Regions from separate parts of the Planifilum fimeticola genome, predicted to be linked through region 1. Evidence: riboswitches for the same ligand, from Rfam matches in the RefSeq annotation. Region 1 holds a riboswitch; each other region holds the start of a gene.
What was found. A riboswitch is a leader RNA that binds a small molecule or an ion and turns the genes downstream of it on or off. The one in region 1 is predicted to bind S-adenosylmethionine.

Region 1 (7,534 bases):
GATCCGCGGGTGGTGCCCCGGGCGGGAAAAATGGACGAGATCTCTTTTGAGGAGATGCTGGAGCTGGCCCATCTGGGCGCGGCGGTTCTCCACCCCCGGTCGGTGGAGTGCGCCATGAAGCACCGGGTGCCGCTGGTGGTCCGGTCCAGCTTTGTGGATGAGCCGGGAACCTGGGTGAAGGAGGCAAAGGACATGGAAACGGAGCGCAATGTGAGGGGCATCGCCCACGATATGCACGTTGCCCGGATGAAGGTGCTGGGGTTGGAAAACCGGATCGAAACCTTGTCCCGCCTGTTCGGCATCCTGGCTGATGCCCACATCAATGTGGACATGATCGTCCAGAGTGAACACGATGCGGAACGGGTGGACGTGGCCTTCAGCGTTCACGAGGATGAGGGGGAAGTGGCCAAGGGAGTGATCGAGGCACACCGGGAGGAGCTGGGCTATCTCAAGGTGCTGTATGAGACCGGACTGGCCAAGGTGTCTGCGGTGGGGGCCGGAATGGTGTCCCGCCCCGGTGTGGCGGCGAAGATGTTCGCGGCGCTCACCGATGCGGGAATCCGCATCAAAATGGTCTCCACCTCGGAAATCAAAATCTCCTGCGTCATTCCCCGTGACCGAGCCGTCGAAGCCGTTCGCGAGCTGCATGCCGCCTTCGGACTCGATGTGACGGCCGACGAGATGGCGGGTGCCGTCACGAAAGGGGTTGGATGAGTTCCTCATCCGCCTGTTTTATAATAGGAAAATATGGAAAATATATCCTTCTTCCGAAGATTTTTTTTGAATGTCGCCCCCTACCAAGGAGGAATTTTTCAATCTGTAGAGAATAAACAAGAATTAGGTGCAACTATGATCCATTCGAAAATGGGTGTAATTTCCGCTTGTACAAAAGGCCTATTATATTAAAGAATGGATCATAGGACATATTATGTACCGATACAGAAATGCAACTACATGGTCAAGGGGGTTGACTGATGAAGAAGGGCAAATGGACAGGCAGGATTTCAGCAATCCTGATTGCCTTCTCCCTGGTCTTCACCGCGGCCTGCGGCGGCGGCGGATCCGACCAGGGGAAAGGCAGTGAGGAGCTCGCCGAAGAACAGGTGCTCAATGTGGGCCGCATCAAGAGCGAGCCGCCCAGCCTGGATCCGGCAACCGCTACGGACCAAATGTCCAGTACGATACTTAACCAGTTGATGGAAGGCCTCACCCGGATAGATGCCGAGGGAAATCCGCATCCCGCCGTGGCTGAGAAGTGGGAGGTCAGCGAAGACGGGAAGGAAATCACCTTCCACCTGCGTAAGGATGCCAAGTGGTCCAACGGCGATCCGGTGACCGCCCACGATTTCGAGTACGCCTGGAAGCGGGTGCTCGATCCGAAGATGAAGCCGCCGGCTGACTACGCGTACCAGCTCTACTACCTGAAAAACGGGGAGAAGTACAACCAAGGGAAAGCGAAGGCCGAGGATGTCGGCGTCAAGGCGGTGGACGACCACACCCTGAAGGTGGAACTGGAGCAGCCGGCGCCCTATTTCGTGGCCCTCACCAGCTTCTACACCCTGTTCCCGGTCAACAAGAAAGTGGCTGAGGAAAACGACAAATGGGCCACCGAGGCCGACACCTACGTGGGCAACGGTCCCTTCAAGCTGAAGACCTGGGAGCACGATGCCAAGATCGAACTGGTGAAGAACGAGCATTACTGGGGCGCCAAGGATGTGAAGCTGACCCAGCTCAACTTCCCGTTCATCGGGGAAGCGCAGACGGGGTATCAGCAATTCAAGTCCCGCAAGCTGGATGAAGGGGATTCCATCATCATCCCGCCGGATTTGACGAAAAAAGGGCTGGAGAGCGGCGAGATCAAGTCGCAAAAACAACCGGCGGTCTACTTCTACATGTTCAACGTGGAGAAGAAGCCCTTTAACAACAAGAAGATCCGCAGAGCCTTCGCCTTGGCCATCGACCGTAAGTCGATCGTCGAAAACGTGACTCAGGGCGGACAGGTGCCGGCCACCGGCTTCGTTCCGTGGGGGATCCCGGACTTCGTCGCCGAGAAGGACTGGGTAGAGACCCGCGATGACTATCTGCCGGAAAAGGCCCAGCCGGAAGAAGCCAAGAAGCTGCTCGAGGAAGGCATGAAGGAAGAAGGGTTTGACAAACTTCCCGCGGTGACCATCGATTACAACACCGATGAAGGTCACAAGAAGATCGCCGAAGCGATTCAGCAAATGTGGAAGAAGAACCTCGGGGTGGACGTGAAACTGCGCAACTCCGAATGGCAGGTGTATCTGGACAAGACCAAGGCCGGCGACTTCCAGGTGGGACGCCTTGGTTGGTTGCCCGACTACATCGACCCGATGACCTTCATGGACATGTGGGTGACGGGTGGAGGCAACAACGATACCCGCTTCAGCCATAAGGAGTACGACGCCTTGATCAAGAAAGCCAAATCCACGGCCGATCAAAAGGTCCGCATGGAAGCGATGCACAAGGCGGAAGACATCCTGATGGACGAAATGCCGATCGCACCGATCTATTTCTATACGGATCTCTACATGGAGCAGGATTACGTGAAGGGTGTTGTGCGGAATCCGGACAAGAGTGTCTACTTCCGAGATGCCTATATTCTTGAGCATTAATGGAAGTTCCGGGCATGGGTGAAAGTCACCCCTTCATGGGGTGACTTTCCCTTGTCCGCTTTTTCTGCAGAGGAGGTGTTGCCGGTGCTTCGATATATTGGAAAACGTTTTCTTTACATGCTGCTCTCCCTCTGGGTGATCGCCACCCTGACTTTCGTCATGATGCATCTGGCTCCCGGCGGTCCCTTTGCCTCGGAGAAGAAGTTGCCGCCCCAGATCATCGCCAACCTGGAAGCGCATTATAATCTGGACAAGCCGCTTCCTGTGCAATATGCCCTCTATATGAAAAATTTGATCATGTTCGATCTGGGCCCCTCGATCAAATCGGAGGCCCGGGACGTGAACGGCATTCTGGCCGACGGATTCCCCGTCTCCGCCCAGCTTGGCCTTGAGGCGATGGCTGTCGCCGTGCTGGCGGGACTGATCATGGGAATTATCGCCTCTCTTCGCCACAACCGGCTGCCGGATTATACCGTCATGTTCCTGGCGGTGGTCGGGCTGGCCGTCCCCAGTTTCGTCCTTGCCCCACTCTTCCAGAAGTATTTTGGTCTCGAATGGGAACTGTTGCCGATTGCAGGCTGGGGTTCCTTTGAGGATTCCATTCTGCCGGCCATTGCACTGGCCTTTACCCCCCTGGCACTGATGACCCGATTGATGCGCTCCAGCATGCTGGAGGTGCTGGGACAGGATTACATCCGCACCGCCCGCGCGAAGGGGCTGTCCCCGTCAAGGGTGATCACCCGGCACGCGATCCGCAATGCCATTTTGCCGGCGATCACCATCGTCGGTCCCCTGGCGGTGGATATCATCACCGGCAGTTTCGTGATCGAGAAGATCTTCTCCATTCCGGGCATCGGAAAATATTTTGTGGACAGCATTTTTAACCGGGATTATTCGGTGATCATGGGCGTGACCGTCTTCTACTCCGCGCTGCTTCTCCTGGTCAATTTGCTGGTGGACATCGCCTACACGTGGGTGGATCCGCGAATCAAGATCGGCGGAAGGGGGGCGAACTGATATGTCTTTGCCTGCAGAAGCTTTTGAGCCGGCGCCGCGCCGCGAGGCGGAGGCGGAGGCCATTGCGCGGCCCAGCCTTACCTACTGGCAGGATGCCTGGTTGCGTCTGAAGAAGAACTGGATGGCGATGGCGGGTCTTATCATCCTCGTACTTCTCGCCGTGATGGCCATTTTCGGACCCTATATGGTGGAATACACCTATTACGAACAAAACCTGGAAACGGGAAAAAACCTGGAACCCTCCGGTGAGCACTGGTTCGGGACCGATGATCTGGGGCGGGATATGTTCGTCCGCACCTGGTACGGCGCCCGCGTGTCGCTGCTGATCGGATTGGCGGCGGGATTGATCGACTTGATCGTCGGTGTGCTCTACGGCGGCATTTCCGGCTACAAGGGCGGGCGGACCGACGAGATCATGATGCGGATCGTCGACGTCCTGTGGGGCCTTCCGTACCTGTTGATCGTGATTCTCCTGCTGGTCGTGATGGAGCCCGGCGTCCTGACGATCATCATCGCCTTGTCGGTTACCGGCTGGTTGCGCATGGCCCGTCTGGTGCGGGGGCAGGTCCTGCAGCTGAAGGAGCAGGAGTACGTGCTCGCCGCCCGAACCCTGGGGGCGAGCGGCCGGTGGATCTTGTCCAAGCATCTGCTCCCCAACTCTCTGGGACCGATCATTGTTCTTTTGACCTACACCGTCCCCAACGCCATTTTCGCCGAGGCGTTCCTGAGTTTCCTCGGGCTGGGGGTGCAGGCGCCCTTCGCCAGCTGGGGGACGATGATCGACGATGCGACGGCGGTGATTTTGTCGGGTGAGTGGTGGCGTCTCTTCTTCCCCGCCTTTTTCCTCAGCCTGACGCTGTTGGCCTTCAATATGCTCGGCGATGGCCTGAGGGATGCCCTGGATCCGAGAATGCGCAAGTAAAGGAGGGAGAACATGGCTCTTTTGGAAGTGGATAATCTGCATGTGTCGTTTCAGACTTACGGAGGAGAAGTACACGCGGTCCGCGGAGTCAGCTTCTCCCTCGAAAAGGGGGAGACCCTGGCCATCGTCGGCGAGTCGGGGAGCGGAAAAAGCGTCACCGCCCAGTCGATCATGCGGCTGATTCCGACGCCGCCGGGCATCATTAAGGAGGGGGAGATCCGCTTTGACGGAAAGAATCTCCTGTCCCTGTCCGAAAAGGAGATGTTCGGCATCCGGGGCTCGGAGATCGGCATGATCTTCCAGGATCCGATGACCTCCCTCAACCCGACGATGACCGTGGGCAAGCAGATCATGGAAGGATTGATCTGGCACCAGGGGATCGAGAAGCAGGCGGCCCGGGAGCGGGCGATCGAAATGCTTCGCCTGGTGGGAATTCCCACTCCTGAAAAGCGGGTGGATCAGTATCCCCACGAGTTCAGCGGCGGGATGCGGCAGCGGGCGATGATCGCCATGGCCATGGCGTGCAATCCGAAAATCCTCATCGCCGACGAACCCACCACCGCCCTGGACGTGACCATCCAGGCGCAGATCATGGAACTGATGAAGGAGCTGCAGGAAAAAACGGGAACGGCGATCATCCTGATCACCCACGATCTGGGAGTGGTGGCCGAAACCGCTCACAAGGTGGCCGTCATGTACGGCGGGAAAGTGGTGGAGTACGGAACGGTGGAGGAGATTTTCTACCGTCCCCGCCATCCCTACACCTGGGGACTGCTCAACTCCATGCCCCGGCTGGATATGAAACGGGACGGGGAATTGCAGTCGATCCCGGGTTCCCCGCCGGACCTGTTCAAGCCGCCGCAGGGATGCCCCTTCGCCGACCGTTGCCCTCATACGATGAACATCTGCCACAGCACGATGCCGGAGAAGACCGATGTCTCTCCCAGCCACGGGGTATATTGCTGGCTGGAGCATCCCCAGGCGCCACGCGTGGATCGAAATCTTCGGGTGAACATCTCGGCGAAGTGAGTTTCCCCGCGAATGCTCTTCTGCGCAAGATGCTCTGCCACGGGACGGAAAAGGGGAGGGCCTTTGGCCGCCCCTTTCGGACCCGATGGCACGGCCTTGACACACCCCTTTAAATTGTCGTATGATAACAGAAAATTCAATAGGCGTCTTCTTATCCAGAGTGGCGGAGGGACTGGCCCTATGAAGCCCGGCAACCACCCCGCTCCCGTCCAGGGAACGGCCGGATTGAGCTTGATCCGGACGAGGGGAAAGGTGCCAATTCCTGCAGGACCCTCGGGTCCTGAGAGATGAGAAGAGGCGGAACGGAATTCTACCCATTAGCGGTCCCGCGCCCTCTTCTGATCGAAGAGGGCGCTTGCTTTTCCGGAAGGGGGAGGATGGATGTGGCGACAACCGTCAACTGCCCGCAAAAGCTGACGGTTTCGATCGGTCCGATGGATTTGGAGTGCGGCCGGCGCCTTAAGCAGGTGGAAATCGCCGTGGAGACCGCCGGGACCTTAAACGAATCCCGGGACAACGTGATCCTTGTTTGTCATGCGCTTACAGGCGATGCCCACACGGTGGGGGATGAGGATCACCCCGGATGGTGGTACGGGCTGATCGGACCGGGCGGGTATATCGATACCAACCGCTATTTTGTGATCACGACCAATGTTCTGGGCGGATGCGCCGGAAGCACCGGTCCTTCGTCGATCGATCCGGAGACGGGGCGTCCCTACGGGTCTTCTTTTCCCGTGGTGACGATTCGGGATATGGTCCGCGCCCAGCGGCGCTGCCTGGAGAAAATGGGCATCTCCAAAATTGCGGCGGTGATCGGCGGTTCGATGGGCGGGATGCAGGTGCTGGAATGGGGCATCATGTACCCTGAAACGGTGGAGCGGATGATCCCGATCGCCACTTCCGCCGCCTTCTCTCCGATGGGGATCGCCTTCAACGACATCGGTCGCCAGGCGATCTTGGCGGATCCCGAATGGAAGGGCGGAAATTATTATCCCGGGCCCGGGCCCCGAAAGGGTTTGGCCATTGCCCGGATGATGGGGATGGTCACCTACCGGACCGAAACCCTTTTTGAGGAGCGGTTCAGCCGTCGGATCCAGGACGACGGCCCCATTACCCGGATGGATTCGATGTTTCAGGTGGAAAGCTACCTGCGATATCACGGGGAGAAGCTGGTCCGCCGCTTCGACGCGAACAGCTATTTGTATCTCCTCAAGGCGATGGATCTGCACGACATCGGGCGGGGACGAGGAGGGGTGGAGCGGGCGCTGTCCCGGATCCAGTCCGATGTGTTGGTGATCGGCATCCGGGAAGACATTCTGTTTCCGATCCGGGAGCAGCGAAAGATTCACTTCCTGCTTCAACGGCTGGGGAAGCGGTCTTTGCTGGAAGAAATTCATTCCCATTACGGTCATGACGCCTTTTTGGTCGAATTTGACCAGGTGGGCCCGCCGATTCGGCGTTTCCTGGGAGAAGGGGGCTGAGGGGTCTCCTTGACGCTCCCACGCAGTGGGAGTACAATAGGAATGTATTTATTCACTCTGTGAAACCCCTTTCCAAAAAGCGGTTTTCATTTTGACGATGATTTTTATGAATGTGCTGCCGTCTGTGCAGCTTTTTTGGAAAGTAGGGTAACATAGGAGAAGCACTCAGGTTTATGGGGGGCCTGGCAATGAATCACTCCAGTTTCTTCAACCGTCGGCTGCACTCGCTGTTGGGTGTCATACCGGTGGGATTTTTTTTGCTCGAGCATCTATTGACGAACTATTATGCCACCCGGGGAGCTGACGCTTTCCGCGAGCAGGTGGAATGGCTGTGGGACATTCCCTTCCTGCTCTTTTTGGAGATCTTCTTCATTTTCCTTCCCCTTTTGTATCACGGGGTGTACGGGCTGTATGTCGCCTTCCAGGCGAAGAACAATGTGACCAACTAC
Region 2 (7,534 bases), on a different contig from region 1:
CAGCTCCTTCAACACCGGTGCCACCCGGTCCGCCGGCACCCTTCCCTTAAGAGGGGTGTTGAAGGTCGCCCCTTCCCCCAGATGGCCGCCGACGGAAACGGTGTACGCCTCAATCATCCCGTCGACCGTCTTCATCTTTCCTCCCATGAGGCCGATGTCGGCAATCTGCTGCTGTCCGCAGGAATTGGGGCACCCGTTGATGTGCAAGCGGATCGGCGTATCCAGCTCCACCTGTTCGTCCAGATATTCAACCACCCGGCGCATCAGCCCCTTTGTTTCCGTCAGGGCCAGATTGCAGAACTGGATTCCCGTGCAGGAAACCGCATGGCCGACAAAGGGCTTGGGATAGGGCGTAAGCCGCTGGAGAAGGGATTCCGCCAGCAGATCATCCAGCCTCTCCTCCGGCACGTCGGGGATGATCAGGTTCTGGGTGTTGACGGTCCGCACCGAACCGGAACCGTATTCATCCACCAGATCGGCCAGTTGGAAAAACTCCTCCGCGGACGTCCGGCCCATCGGCACATTGAGTCCCACGTAGAAGTAACCTTTCTGTTTCTGGGGATGGACTCCGGTGAAATATCCCGCATTCCAGCCGACCAGCCGGTCCTTCCCCCGGGACGGATACGGACCGATGTACGTCTCGAGCACCTCCAGGAATTTTTCCGCACCCCAGTCCGCCACGAGGAATTTGAGCCGGGCCCGGTGCCGCTTTTTTCGATAACCGTAATCCCGGAACACCCGGGTCACGCCCACGGCCACCTCCACCACCTGTTCCGGAAGGACAAACAGGTCCAGTTGCTTCGCCATGTGCGGACGGGAGGAGAGGCCGCCGCCCACCCATACGTGGAAACCGACCGCCTCCTTCCCGCCGATCTCCTTGACCGCCGGCGTGAAGGCGAGATCGTGGATCTGGGCGTTCGCCGCGTTGTAGACATTGGACGAGACGGAAATTTTGTATTTCCGGGGCAAATTGGAAAACTCCCGGTTGAGAAGAAAGGTGCGCTCCAATTCCTCGACGATGGGACGGGTGTCGATCAGCTCATGGGGATCGATCCCGGCCAGGGGATTGCCCACGATGTTTCGGGGGCAGTCCCCGCAGGCCTCGTAAGGATGGAGTCCCACTTCCTCCAGACGGCGGAAAATGTCCGGAATCTGCTCGATGCGCAACCAGTGGTACTGAACCGACTGGCGGGTCGTGACGTCGATCAGCCCCCGGCCGTACTCCCGGGCCAGCTCCGCCAGCACACGCACCTGCCGGGTATCCAACACGCCGGACGGGATGCGGACCCGCATCATGAAATGGCCGTCCTTGGGGCGCTGCTGATAGATGCCCGCCCATTTCAGACGGGTGAAATCCTCCTCGGGAATCGATTCGTATCCCGACTTCGCCCATCGGTAAATGTCCTGAATGACATCCAGACCGTCCTTTTTCAGCTTCAGCCGTTCCACCTCATTCAGTTCCGCCGCATTCTCCTCCCATTTCCACTTCCGTCGCTCGGCCATGGCTCACTCCCCCTTTTTTAAATAAAAAATCCCTCTCCCTGAGAAGAGGAAAAGGAATGGTTTTCCCTCCTCATCTTCAGGGACCATGGTGCCCCACCGGAATTGGCACCGTGTCCCGCCCTCGAAACGGAAGGCGGGACGGGTTGCCGAGGCTTCATCGGGCCGGTCCCTCCGCCTCTCTGGATGAGGTATCGATTGGAATATATTAAAACTGACCTACTTAATCATCTATTAAACCCAATAAAGTAGGTTTATTAACTATGTTTTATTCACAGGATATCTTGAGTCCCTGAACATGTCAACAGAAAAATCGCAAAAACCATCCCCTAAACCCTGGACGGTTTCCAGAAACAACCCGCGGAGGCGGGCGAATACAGGAACGAAGTGGTCCAACGCGCGGTGAACGATGGATGAACCGGCGCTCATGAAACCCGTCAGGACAAGAAAAAGACCCGTACGCGTCGCGACGACAGGGTGCGGATGTTGTCAGCAAAATCAAAAGAAAAACCCGCATGCAAAGAGGAGATTGCAGGAAACGCAGGGAATCAAGAAAAAATCGAAGGAAAGGACGGAGGATGCTGTGCACCGCTTGGTCAGCCGTTTTGAAGAATGGAACAACGACATGTATTTCATGGAAGTGTGCGGGGACCGGATTGTCGTGAACCATCACTACTCCGGGATCAAGATTCTGAACCTACAGCTGGAACCCGTCGATGAGCTGAACCTTTTTGATGGCGTGATGATCTACCATGCCTATTCCGACGGGGATAAAAAGCGGATGGTGCTTTATTGCGCCGAGAACGGCTGTCTGGTCCCGGTGGATCTCGCGGAAATGAAGTCCGCCGTCATTCCGCTGGAAGGAGCAATGCGGCAAACGGTCTTCTCACCGGTTCACAGATGGCAGGAAAAGGAACTGTTGTTGCTGGATTATTCCGGAAACCCATATCGAGTGGATCTTTCCGAAGGCCACGTCCGGTTTTGCACCGAAAAAGCCGGGATGTTCGGAAATACCGCGTCCCTGATCCGTCAGCACCGGTTGATCCACTTCGAAGACGGAATGCTGGTGCTGGAAACGCCCTCCGGTGAGAACATCAGGGTTTTTGACCTGACGGGCCGTCTGATCACGGAGGTCGGGAAGCCGGAAGGAAATTGGCACAGCGCGGTTTACCATGACGGCGGTTTGATCTTCGCGAGTGAAACCCGGATTGTCGGCGTGCGAAATCACGCGACCCGGTTTGTTCTGGAGCCGGAGCCGTCGGAATATTTTCTGAAAGTCAAAATGACCGGAGACCGCCATCTGTGGGTCCTGTCTTCCGACCCATCCCACCCCGAAAAGAGCCGCATCAGCCAATATCGGGTGTAAATTGCCCTTCTTTTGATTCCGCGGACGGCGAGTGATTTCAAAAAGGCAGACAGGATTGGGCACCCGCGTGGACCGGTCTGTCGTCAATCAGATTGAAGGAGTGAACCGCTTGCTTCATCATTTCGACTTCGGGCAAGGGAAGGTGGTCCTGGGCAGTTTGTTTCTCGATCCGGATCTTTCCTTTGCGGATCAGGAGCTCAGGCTGAGCGAAGACATGCTGATCGTCCAATATCAGCATGGAAAATATGTGCTGGACGTGGGACATGTTCCCCAATACGAGGGAGATTACCGGCTGCGCGTCATGATTCTCGGCCGGTACCGGGAACCGCTCCGCATGTGGTTTGTGGCCACGTTTGAGGAGCTGAGACGGAAAATCGATGAAGCGGTGCGGCTGATTCACGGATGGATGGAACGTCCGGAAGAGATCCGTGTCTATTCTCAAGTATTTCCCGCCCCTGATTCATCCGCTTCCAAGGCGGACCGGCTGCTGGGGAACATCGAGATTGCGTGGGAAGCTTTTCAGCCGCGAAACGCCACTTCCGAAATGGTGGAGAAGGTGGAAACGGAATGGGGTGTGCGGCTTCCGGACCGGCTGAAGGAGGTCATTCAACATTGTGACGGAGGGGGACCGATTCCTTCGGCTTTTCCGATGGATGAGAGAGAGAGGGAAAGTTGAGAAGCTGTTGTCCTTTCATCCGGAGGCCCCGGATTATGTGCTGCGGATTTACAAGAAACTGAAAGGCCGGTTGCGGGAGCGGGTTTTTCCTGTGGCCAGATTGTATTGGGATGATTTTTTGTGTCTGGATTACAGGAAAGGAACGGAGCCTCGCATCGTGATGTTTGATCCCGAGGAATCGGAGACGATTTCCATCGCCGACGGGGTTGAGGAATTCCTGGCGTCGCTCGACTCGGAGCGGGAAGGAATTCCGGTTTGGGAGGATTCCCCGGAAGAGAAGCGGTACGGGATGGAAGAGATCCTGGCAGCGCTTCGGCGGCTGGAATCGGAGGCGGAATGTTCTCTTCCCTTGATGCTCAAAAAAACCGTGTTGCACCACCACGGCGCGGGAGCCTTGTTCCGTTATTTCATCCATGAGGGCGGAATGGAAGCATTCAACCGGCTTCTGCCGGTCGTGCCGGAAGATCTGCCGGACAGCATGCTGAGCGTATATCGAACCTGGTTTGCCGGAACCTCCATGTGTCCGGTGGCCGAATGCCCGGATCACAGATACTTGTGTCTGGACCTCTCGGGCGTGCAACAGCGAATGGTCCTGGTGGATGTCAAGGAAAGAACGATACAAGAGGTGATCGAGCATCCGGGACGGTTCTTCCGGTATCTCGATTTCGGCCCGTCCCGAAGGGATTGGTTTGATGCCTTCCATTTCGGAAACGAACGGGTACTGGATCGAAGTTTCCGCATCGATCCGGCACTTCCCCTGGAGGATCAGCCGGAGCAGGTGAAAGAAACCCGGCTCAAAGTGGAATATGAGGGAGGCCGGCTGGTGCTGGAAGTCAGCCCGCTTGTTTATCCTCAGACAACCAACTTGCGTGTTTCCGTGAGGGGGGAGTACCGCGAGCCTTTGTTTTCCCGCTGCAGCGGTAGTCTGGAGGAAATCGGGGAATCGATCCGGGAAGCCCTGGATCGGATTCGGGAATGGAAAGACCTGCAGGTGAAAGAGCGGATGATCACCTTTCCGGCCGGTTCCGTCAAGTCCGTGACGGACAGGTTGCTCGGTGAAAAGGAGATCTGTTGGGAAAGCATCCATCCGCCCGTTTCTTTGGAACAGGTGGAGGACTTGGAGGAAAAGTGGGGCGTCCGGCTTCCGGATTTGCTGAGAGACCTCATGCTGCGGATGGGTGGGGGCGGTCCCGTCCCCGAGGCCTTTGAAGTTTCCGGTCAGCGGATGAAACGATTCGGATCCTTGTTTCGGCCCGATGATTCGGGTTCTTTGAATGCCATGGAAACGTTTCGGCGATGGAAGCACCGGCTTCCCGACAATGTGTTCCCGTTTGCCACATGCGACGGAGGGCTTCTTTGTCTGGATTACCGAATGAATCGGGAAATTCCCGCCGTTTCTTGGTATCCATGGGGATATCTGATTCTGGATCGGGAGGACGCGGAAATTCTGGCCGGCTCGCTCGAGGAATTTCTGGCCGGTCTTCAGCCGTGGACATGGCAGTGGCTCAAAACCCCGGCGGATGATGAAGACGCCAAGAGAACACGTTTTGAAGTGCTCACCAACCTGGAGCGGATGTGGAACGTCCGGTTTCCGCTCGCCTGGAAAAAGGCGGTGCTGGACGATTTGCTGAGAAGCTTAAACTACGTGTGGTTTGTGTATGAAAACGGCCAAGAGTGCGCGGAGCACTTTCTGGAGATTGATTCCGATGACCCGGAAAAGGACATCCGTACGCTCCGTGACAAGCTGTTCCGGGAGACGCCTTACATTCCCTTTGCCAAGTGCTACGGAAACCGGTATTTGTGCCATGATTTCTCCGGGGAAGAGACGCGGATGGCACTGGTGGACACAAAATACGGAAAATCATGGGTGATCCGGAAACAATTTGCCCGGTTTTTGCGGGATCTGTCCGATGAATGATCTCCGCGCTACGCATATACGGAACTTCCGGGGGGAGAGGGAAATGAGCGGCCCCTTTCCTCCTCCAAGGAGAATCCCTGTGCGGTGAGCTCCCGAACGCCCTCTCCCGCGGACCTTCACCCAAACAGATCGACGGTCCTGCTTGATTCAAAAGTTCCCATTCTCCGGGTCTCTCTTCGCCGTATCCACTTAAGCATCCCCTACCACCTTCGGATGCCCTCTCCGCCCCATCAGCCGGGAATATCCGCTTTACCCGGGAAAATCGGGCGTCTTGTCCGGACGGTTCAACGCTCCTTGATCATCCACCGGATAAGGGCGGAATCCCGGTTTTGAAGAGAAACGCCAGCAAATGATACAATTTGGGGGTGGGTTCTCAGGCCGTTCATCGGGATCTCCGCCTTCTGAAAGCTCCACGGCCACCAGCGGATCCGATGCCATTGCACGACCGGGATGGGAAAGGAATTCAGGAACGCGCGTTTATTTCCGAATATTCAAAATAAAGGGGTGTTCTCAAACCTTCATGAGTGAAGCAAAACAATATGTCATCTTCGTGGTCATCGCCGCCCTCGTATTGGGGTTCGATATGTGGGGCGGAATTGAAGGCGAGCAGGCGGAAGAAAAAGGGCAGATCAAAATCGCCCACAACAACTATGTGGAGAACATCGCGGTCTCCCATCTTTGGAAACAGATCCTGGAGGAAAAAGGGTATCGCGTGGAACTGGTGCAGACGGAGAAAGCTCCCCTGTGGGCCGGCTTGGCCGGGGGAAGCGCCGACATGGCGGTCGAAGTGTGGTTGCCCCATACCGACAAGGCCTATTACGAGAAATACAAAGACCAGGTGGAACTCCATCAACCCTGGTATGAAGGAACGGCCCTCGGGTTGGTGGTGCCGGAATATGTGGAGGAAGTGGAGACAATCTCCGACCTGAACAAGCACAAGGAACTGTTCCGACGGGGGGACCAGCCGGCCATCGTCGGAATCGACTCAGGTGCCAGCCTGATGATGCTGACGGAGAAGGCGATCCAAACCTATTCGCTGGACTATGAGCTGATCGAGAGTTCCGAGCCGGTCATGCTGAGTGAATTGGATAAGGCCTACAAGAAAAAGGAACCGGTAGTGGTCACCCTGTGGAACCCCCACTGGGTGTTCAACAAGTACAAACTGAAATACCTGAAGGATCCCGAGAAGGTGTATGGCGAACCCGACACGATCTACTACGTGACCCGGAAAGGATTTAAACAGGAACATCCGGAAGTGATCAAGTGGATGAATCGGTGGGAAATGGACGATAACACCCTCGGCGAGCTGATGAAAAACATGGAGGATACGGACAACCCCGAACAGGCCGTCCGACAATGGTTGGAAAAACACCGGGACCTGGTGAACGAGTGGGTTGAATGAAACCTCCTCTTCCGGGGAGGCGGAGGGACCGGACCCGCAGAAATTCGTGCAGCACGCGATCCGGCCCGAAGCCCCTTCGGGTGTGGGAGAAAACCCCTTCCCCCCGGGATGGGCAGTATTGACTTTCCCTGTTCGTGCGGGCGGTACGCGGGATTCCGCTTGATACGCCCGATGCCTTTTCAATGGAATTCGACGTCCACTCTCCGTCGGTTGGGAGTCACATCCTTGGGGATGCGCACCTCCAGGATTCCGTTGCGGTACGTCGCCCTCGCCTGGTCCGACTTCACCCGAGACGGCAGGGTGACCGTCCGCCGAAACTGGCCGGTGTAGCGCTCCCGCCGGTGCATCCGCTCCTCCTGCACTTCCTGGGTCCGCTGCACGCTGCCGCTGATGGTCAACCGGTCCTCATCCACGTCGATCTGCACGTCATCCTTCTTCTCCAGCCCCGGCAGTTCGGCGGAGACGATCACCTCATCCTCCGTTTCGTACACATCCATCCGGGGCGTGCGCAAAGCGGGAAGTCCACCCGTAAAGGGCTGTTCACTCAGCCAGCGCTCCACCTCCTGACGCCAGTTCTCCATGTGGCGAAAGGGATCGTAAGGCACGAGGCTCATGGTTCCACCTCCCAATATCTGTCGGGAATATTTTGTCCCGGCGGAGGATCCTCTATGT
Region 3 (6,977 bases), on a different contig from region 1:
ACAAAGAAACTCCTTGATCAAGTTCGTCCACGCTTCTTCCGGCAACTGAGACCGATTGGGAATATTGACCGTGTTAAAAATAAATCCAAGCAGGAGGTGATCGGGTAATTCCGGTTTTAGGATTTTTTCCTTTTTCCCCAATTGGATGAAGCTGTTTAAAAGAGCATACATTTTTTCATGTTGATGTTCTAACTGTTGCAATGTTTGATTGACTTTTTCATGCTTCGATTTCGGGATTTGGAATGCCAAGGAAAGGATCTGATGGATGTTGCTATATTTTAAAATGACTTTCAGTAAAAAGTCCAATTGATCTTCAAAACGGGGATATTCCCCGATTTTCTCAAGATCCTTCAGGAATCGTTCCATTTCAAAAGCCATATATTCCGTAATCAGCTCGTCTTTGTTGTTAAAATACTTGTATAAAGCCGCTCTGGTGATATTTAACTTCTCTGCGAGCAAACCAAAGTGAAATCCTGCATAGCCGTGTTGCAGCAATAGATGGTGGGTGAACTTATACAAATCCCTTTTCGTAAATTTACTTTCCCGTGCCATGATTTCACCCCTTTATATCATAAGTGAATTTGCTTAAGCGTTGCAAACACGTCGGAGTATTGCATTCAGTATAACATGCACGAAATTCTCCCCGCTTAACCAAAAGAGCCGCAAAACGGGACTGTTTTCGGGCATGAAAAAGTGAAAAAATAGCTCTCCTTTCTGTTTGATCACCTCGAGGATCGATTCCGGGGCTGCAACCGCCACCCGCCCCGGGTCGCCATTCGCTTTTCCGCCCTGCGACGATCTGAGGAGCAGTGGGAAGGCGGGATTCGGAGAGGACTCAAATGGTATTCGGGGGCTTTGTACCTTATCAGATATGCATAAACTTGATTTGGACAAGAAGATTTTTTATAAGAATTTTGTAATGTGTATATCTGAAATATGACGAACGATCGTTTGCAAAGCAAGGGAAAATCTCTTGTTTTCAATTTTATAAACAGTAAAAGGGGAAAAGGGGGCCTTGATGTCATCAGTTTGGTTAATAGAGATAATTTTTTGCAAAAGGTAAAATAATAGAATCGGCAAATCCGTTTGTGATATAATTCCCCCAATATACGCCGTGAGGCATTTCCCGAACCCTCATGCTGCCTCGCGGGTTGGGGAGTGGAGAAGGTGTCAGAGAAGAACGTGAAGAAGGAACTGGGAACTTTTGCCCTGTTGATGACGGGGCTGGGGACCATCATCGGTTCCGGATGGCTGTTCGGTGCCTGGAAAGCGGCATCCGTTGCCGGACCGGCCGCCATTATCGCGTGGATTTTGGGAATGATCGCCACGGTATTTATCGGGCTGACCTATGCCGAGCTGGGAACGATGTTTCCCCAGACGGGGGGAATGGTGCGCTATGCTCAGCATTCACACGGCCCCTTCGTCGGTTTTCTCTCCGGATGGGCCAACTGGATTGCGATTGTATCGGTCATCCCCGTGGAAGCGGTGGCTTCCGTTCAATATATGAGCTCGTGGCCCTGGGATTGGGCGGGGCGCCTTTATGACGGGAAGGAGCTGTCCTCGGCGGGACTGATCCTGGCCGGGGCGTTGATCATCGTGTACTTCCTCTTGAATTTCTGGACCGTTCGCCTGTTTGCGACTGCGAACAGCGCCATCACCGTGTTCAAACTGGTCGTCCCCCTTCTTACGGTGCTGGGGTTGATCGCTGCCGGCTTTCATACCGAAAACTTTACGAGCCATGGCGGTTTTGCCCCGTATGGATGGTCCGGAGTGCTGACGGCGGTGGCCACCTCCGGCGTGGTGTTCGCCTTCAACGGCTTCCAAAGCCCGGTCAACCTGGCGGGAGAAGCGAAAAACCCCAATCGCTCCATTCCGATCGCGGTGGTCGGGTCGATCCTGATGGCCGGCGGGGTCTACGTCCTGCTGCAAATCGCCTTCATCGGGGCCGTTTCCCCGGAGCAGGCCGCCAAGGGGTGGAGCGGCATCCACTTCAATTCACCCTTCGCCGACTTGGCGATCGCCCTCAATCTCAATTGGCTGGCGTTGCTCCTCTTTGCCGACGCCTTCGTTTCACCGTCCGGCGCGGGCGTCACCAACACCGCCACCACGGCGCGGATGGTTTACGGCATGAAGGAAAACGGCCACATGCCGAAGGTGTTCGGCGTGATTCACCCCATATACGGGGTGCCGCGGGCGGCCTTGTGTCTCAACCTGGCGGTTGCCTTCGTCTTCCTCTTTTTATTCCGCGGATGGGGATCCCTGGCGGAAGTGATTTCCGTCGCCACGCTGATCTCCTACGCGACGGGACCTGTTGCCGTCATGGTGCTGCGCCAAAGGGATACCGCGAACCGGCCGATCCGGGTGAAGGGGATGGGCGCGATCGCGCCGGTGGCGTTCATCCTGGCATCGTTGATCCTGTATTGGGCGACCTGGCCGCTGACGGGCAAGGTGGTTCTGATCATGGTGTTGGGCTTGCCGATCTATCTCTATTATCAGTCCAAAGAGGGCTGGGCCGATTTCATCCCCCGGTTGAAGGCGGGATTGTGGCTGATCGGATACCTCGCCTTCATGGTCCTGATTTCCTGTCTGGGCAGCGAGCGATTCGGCGGGCTCAACCTGATTCCCTACGGTGCCGACATGGTTCTGATTGCCGCGCTTGCTCTGGTCTTCTATTTCTGGGGCATCAAAAGCGCCCGGCCCTTCGATTCCGTCCGGGAAGGAGAAGGTGCGGAAAGAGCGGATCGCGTCGTTGTGATCGGGTTTCGTCAATGATGATTCGATTAGGGTTCCGTTCTCGACAAAAGAACGGAAGGGATTTTCCCTCGAACGGCACTGCGTGGAGTCGGGGAGAAACCTTCCTTTGGATTTGTGGTTTGACAAAAGCTAAGCCCTGCGCATGGAGCGCAGGGCTTTTCATCAAAAGGCCGGGACGACGGCGCCGTTGTATTTTTCCTCGATAAACTTCTTCACTTCCGGAGAGGTGAGGACTTCGGCCAGCTTTTGGATGGCCGGATCCTTTTCATTGCCTTTTTTGACGGCCAACACGTTCACGTAGGGGGAATTCTTGTCCTCGATGAACAGGGAATCCTTCACCGGATTCAGCTTGGCCTGAAGGGCGTAGTTGGTGTTGATGACCGCCACATCCACCTGATCCAGGACCCTCGGCAGGATGGCCGGTTCCAGCGCTTTGAATTTCAGCTTTTTCGGGTTGGATTGAATGTTTTGGAGGGTTTTGTCCCCGTCGCGGTTGTCCAGTTTAATCAGCCCTTGCTGATCCAGCAACAGCAGGACCCGGGTCATTTCGCTGGTGGCGTTGGGGATGGCGACGGTCGCGCCGTCGGGGATCTCCTCTTTGGATTTGTATTTTTTGGAGTAAGCCCCCATCGGTTCGATGTGAACCCCCGTCACCTTGACCAGATGCCATCCCTGCTCTTTGTTGGTGGATTCCATCCAGGGAATGTGCTGGAAGTAATTGGCGTCCAGTTCCCCTTCTTCCACCGCTTTATTGGGCAGGACGTAATCCTGGAAGACGCGCACCTCCAGCTGGATTCCCTCTTTTTCCAGCGTCGGCTTGATATGGTTCAGGATCTCGGCATGGGGCACCTGCGTGGCCCCCACGCGCAGTGTCGTCTTTTCCTGGCTGCCTCCTCCGCATGCGGCTGTTCCCAGCAGCAGAACGAGCGAGAGCAGTCCGAACCACCATTTTTTCATGATCGGATGCCTCCTTTTCCGAATGGGTCTGATGGCGATATTTCGGTTTATCGTTTGCCGTTTATCGTTTGTCGACGCGTCGCGCCAGCCGGTCGCCGCCCCACTGGACCAGCTGCACGAAGAGGACGAGCAACAGGCCGCAGGCGTACAGCATCTGGTCGTTGAAGGACTGGAATCCGAAGCGGTATGCGGCGTCGCCCAGACCGCCGCCGCCCACGATTCCCGCCATCGCCGAGAAGCTGATCAGGGCGACGCAGGTGACGGTCAGGCCGGAGATGATCGCCGGCTTGGCCTCCGGCAGCAGCACCTTCCGGACGATCTGCATCCGGGTGGCCCCCATGGCGAGGGCGGCTTCGATCACGCCCCGGTCGATTTCCCGGATGGCGGTTTCCACCATGCGCGCATAGAAGGGGGCGGCTCCCGCGATCAGGGGGATCGTGGCCGCCGTCGGACCGAGGGTGGTTCCCACGAGCAATTTGGACAAGGGAAAGAGGAAGAGGACCAGCACGATGAAGGGAACCGCCCGGAACAGGTTGACGATCACGCCCAGAATGCGTTGGAGCGTGACATGCTCCCAAAGGTGACCCTTGTCGGTGATGACCAGCAGCACGCCCAGGGGGATGCCGATCAAGGCCGAGAAGAAGGTGGAGATGGCCACCATGTATATGGTTTCCCCGGTTGCCTGCCACAACAATTGAGTGTCCAGTTGATCAAACATGCGAAATCACCCCGCGGTTTTCTCCCCGCTCGATGGCTTCCACGACTTCCCGAACGGCCTCCTCCGGCCCGCTGATCCGCAGCGCAACATGCTCGTCGCTTTCGACGGCATCGGGCAGGATGGTGGCGGTCACGCCCCGCTTGACCCGTTCGGCCAGCAGGCCCCAGAGGCGATCCAGGCGGTCGGAAGGAATCCGAATCAAGGCGGAGTGCTGTTCGGATTCCTCTTTTTCAGTGATCAGGGATTCCACAAATTGCCGGGTCACCGGGTGCTTCGGCTCCCGGAACAGGGCCTCCACGTCGCCCTGCTCCACGATCTTGCCATCCTCCATCACGGCCATGCTTTGGCACAGCCGCTTGACGACGCTCATTTCGTGGGTGATGACCACCATGGTGATCCCGGTGTCCCGGTGGATCTCTTTGAGAAGTTCCAGGATGGAAGAGGTGGTCTCGGGGTCCAGGGCCGACGTCGCTTCATCGCAAAGCAGCACGGTCGGATCGTTGGCCAGGGCCCGGGCGATGCCGACCCGCTGTTTCTGTCCGCCGGACAGTTGGGCGGGATAAGCGTTCGCCCGGTGGGTGAGTCCCACCCGTTCCAGCAGCGTGTCCACCTTTTCCCGGATCTCCTTTTTGGACCTTCCGGCCAGTTCCAGGGGGAAGGCTACGTTCTCCCAAACGGTGCGCGACCAGAGCAGGTGGAAGTGCTGAAAGATCATGCCGATTTTCTTTCGCGCTTCCCTCAGCTCGCGCTCACTGCTTTCGGAGATGGTGATCCCGTCCACCGTCACCCGGCCCGACGTGGGCTTTTCCAAGCCGTTGAGCAGGCGGAGCAGCGTGCTCTTTCCGGCGCCGCTGTGGCCGACGATGCCGAAGATTTCCCCGCGCTTGATTTCCAGATGAATATCCTTGAGGGCAACCACGTCTCCGTCCTTCGGAGAGCGGAATACTTTGCTCACATGATCCAGTGTGATCATCGATCCTCTCACCACCCGTTGAAGAAAAAATCCCTTCCTGCCAGAGCAGAAAGGGATCTTATATCTAAAATCGCCTCTCTCATCTGCCAGAACCGTTGGGCTCTGCAGGAATTGGCACCATTTCCGCACACAGACCGCGGACGGTTGCCGGGTTTCATCGGGCCAGTCCCTCCACCTCTCTGGATAAGAGCGCGCGTAATCGCCTTATGAAATTGTCAAGAAACATCCTACTACGACGCCCTTCGGCATGTCAACAGCATCGCGTTATTCCGAAATATATTAATTGTTTCGATTGCATGGGGTGACAGACTCGACCGGGAAAGTTTTAAAAAATTTTTCCCGGATCTCCTTCATATCAGGACATCCCGTTTGACAAAGGCCCACCAGGTGATCAGGTGAAACAGCGCGAAATGGATTGCCAGCACCGACAGGGAGTGACCGAGCGACATGCCCGGAAAGGGCGGGGAGTGGCCGAGGAAATAGGGGGACAGATCCAGATTGGCAAACAGCAGGTATTTTCCCCAGCTGACGCCCCACGTTTTCAATAATTCCGATAGAAATGCACCGGAAAAAAAGAGGAAGATGGACAACCCGACGGACAGGGTGCTGCTGCGGGACACGGCGGACAACATGAAGGCGAGGGAGGCGGTCACCATCACTTCCACTCCGTACAGTCCGTAGGTCGAAGCCAGGGATTTCAGCGATTCCAGGGCGTCTCCGGATCCCGTCCATCGAAAGAAGACCGCTCCGAACAGCAGGGAGGCCAGCAGCAGGACAGCCATGCCGGCCAAAAGAAAGGTGAGTACCGCCGCAAATTTGGACAGCAGGATTTTGGTCCGGCTCACGGGGCGGATGAGCAACAATTTCGCCGTTCCCCAGGAAAACTCGCTGGAGATGATATCCCCTGCGACGACCAGGGTGAATAATTGGACGATGAACAGCAGATGGGTGCAACCTTCGGCGAATTCCCACATGTCCACGGGGGCGCCGGAGACGAGGATCAATCGCTGCCCGATCGCCAAAAGGCAGACCGCCAGGATCAACAGCCCCCACATGACCAGGGTTCGCGTCCGGTCCATGATTTTCATCTGTTCGTTTCGGATCAGCGGTCCTAAGATCACGGCTTATCCCCTTCCGTCATTTCCAGGAAGCGTTCTTCCAGCGACTGTTCCATCCGGTGGATGGCGTACACCCGAACCCCGGCTCCGATCAACCGGCGGTTCAGTTCCGCGGTTTCCTCCCGCCGCAATCGGATCTCAAATCCGCCGGGGCATTCTTTCCATTCGCGATCCAACCCCAGTTGGAGCAATACCGACGGGACCGGATCCGTCCGGTCCACCTCGAAACGGGTTCGGAGTTCCTCGGAATCCCGCCGAAGGATTTCGCTCATCCTCCGGACTTCGATCAGTTTTCCGTCCCGGAGGATGGCCACCCGGTCGCACATCAGCTGCATCTCCCACAGCAGATGGCTCGACACCAGCACCGCCGTTTGTTCCGCCTTGGCCAAATGGCGCAGATAATCCCGCAGTTCGCGGATACCGGCGGGATCCAGTCCGTTGGTGGGCTCGTCCAGGA

Region 2: another riboswitch for S-adenosylmethionine. It lies ahead of CLV97_RS12680 (nitrite/sulfite reductase); the one in region 1 lies ahead of metX (homoserine O-acetyltransferase MetX).
Region 3: another riboswitch for S-adenosylmethionine. It lies ahead of CLV97_RS17195 (methionine ABC transporter ATP-binding protein); the one in region 1 lies ahead of metX (homoserine O-acetyltransferase MetX).

What each region holds. Positions count from the first base shown of each region.
Region 1 is NZ_PVNE01000002.1:131,079-138,612, forward strand. It holds gene CLV97_RS02055 (aspartate kinase) at 1-714, shown strand, start outside; gene CLV97_RS02060 (peptide ABC transporter substrate-binding protein) at 975-2,636, shown strand; gene CLV97_RS02065 (ABC transporter permease) at 2,721-3,653, shown strand; gene CLV97_RS02070 (ABC transporter permease) at 3,655-4,575, shown strand; gene CLV97_RS02075 (ABC transporter ATP-binding protein) at 4,588-5,604, shown strand; SAM riboswitch class I at 5,753-5,898, shown strand; gene metX (homoserine O-acetyltransferase MetX) at 5,988-7,085, shown strand; gene CLV97_RS02085 (succinate dehydrogenase cytochrome b558 subunit) at 7,274-7,534, shown strand, end outside.
Region 2 is NZ_PVNE01000021.1:51,975-59,508, forward strand. It holds gene CLV97_RS12680 (nitrite/sulfite reductase) at 1-1,503, opposite strand, end outside; SAM riboswitch class I at 1,571-1,693, opposite strand; gene CLV97_RS12685 (hypothetical protein) at 2,030-2,866, shown strand; gene CLV97_RS12690 (SMI1/KNR4 family protein) at 2,922-3,542, shown strand; gene CLV97_RS12695 (SMI1/KNR4 family protein) at 3,580-5,460, shown strand; gene CLV97_RS12700 (glycine betaine ABC transporter substrate-binding protein) at 5,981-6,862, shown strand; gene CLV97_RS12705 (Hsp20/alpha crystallin family protein) at 7,042-7,476, opposite strand.
Region 3 is NZ_PVNE01000048.1:644-7,620, reverse strand. It holds gene CLV97_RS17215 (TetR/AcrR family transcriptional regulator) at 1-552, opposite strand, end outside; gene CLV97_RS17210 (APC family permease) at 1,159-2,772, shown strand; gene CLV97_RS17205 (MetQ/NlpA family ABC transporter substrate-binding protein) at 2,917-3,711, opposite strand; gene CLV97_RS17200 (methionine ABC transporter permease) at 3,773-4,429, opposite strand; gene CLV97_RS17195 (methionine ABC transporter ATP-binding protein) at 4,422-5,402, opposite strand; SAM riboswitch class I at 5,479-5,592, opposite strand; gene CLV97_RS17190 (ABC transporter permease) at 5,753-6,523, opposite strand; gene CLV97_RS17185 (ABC transporter ATP-binding protein) at 6,520-6,977, opposite strand, start outside.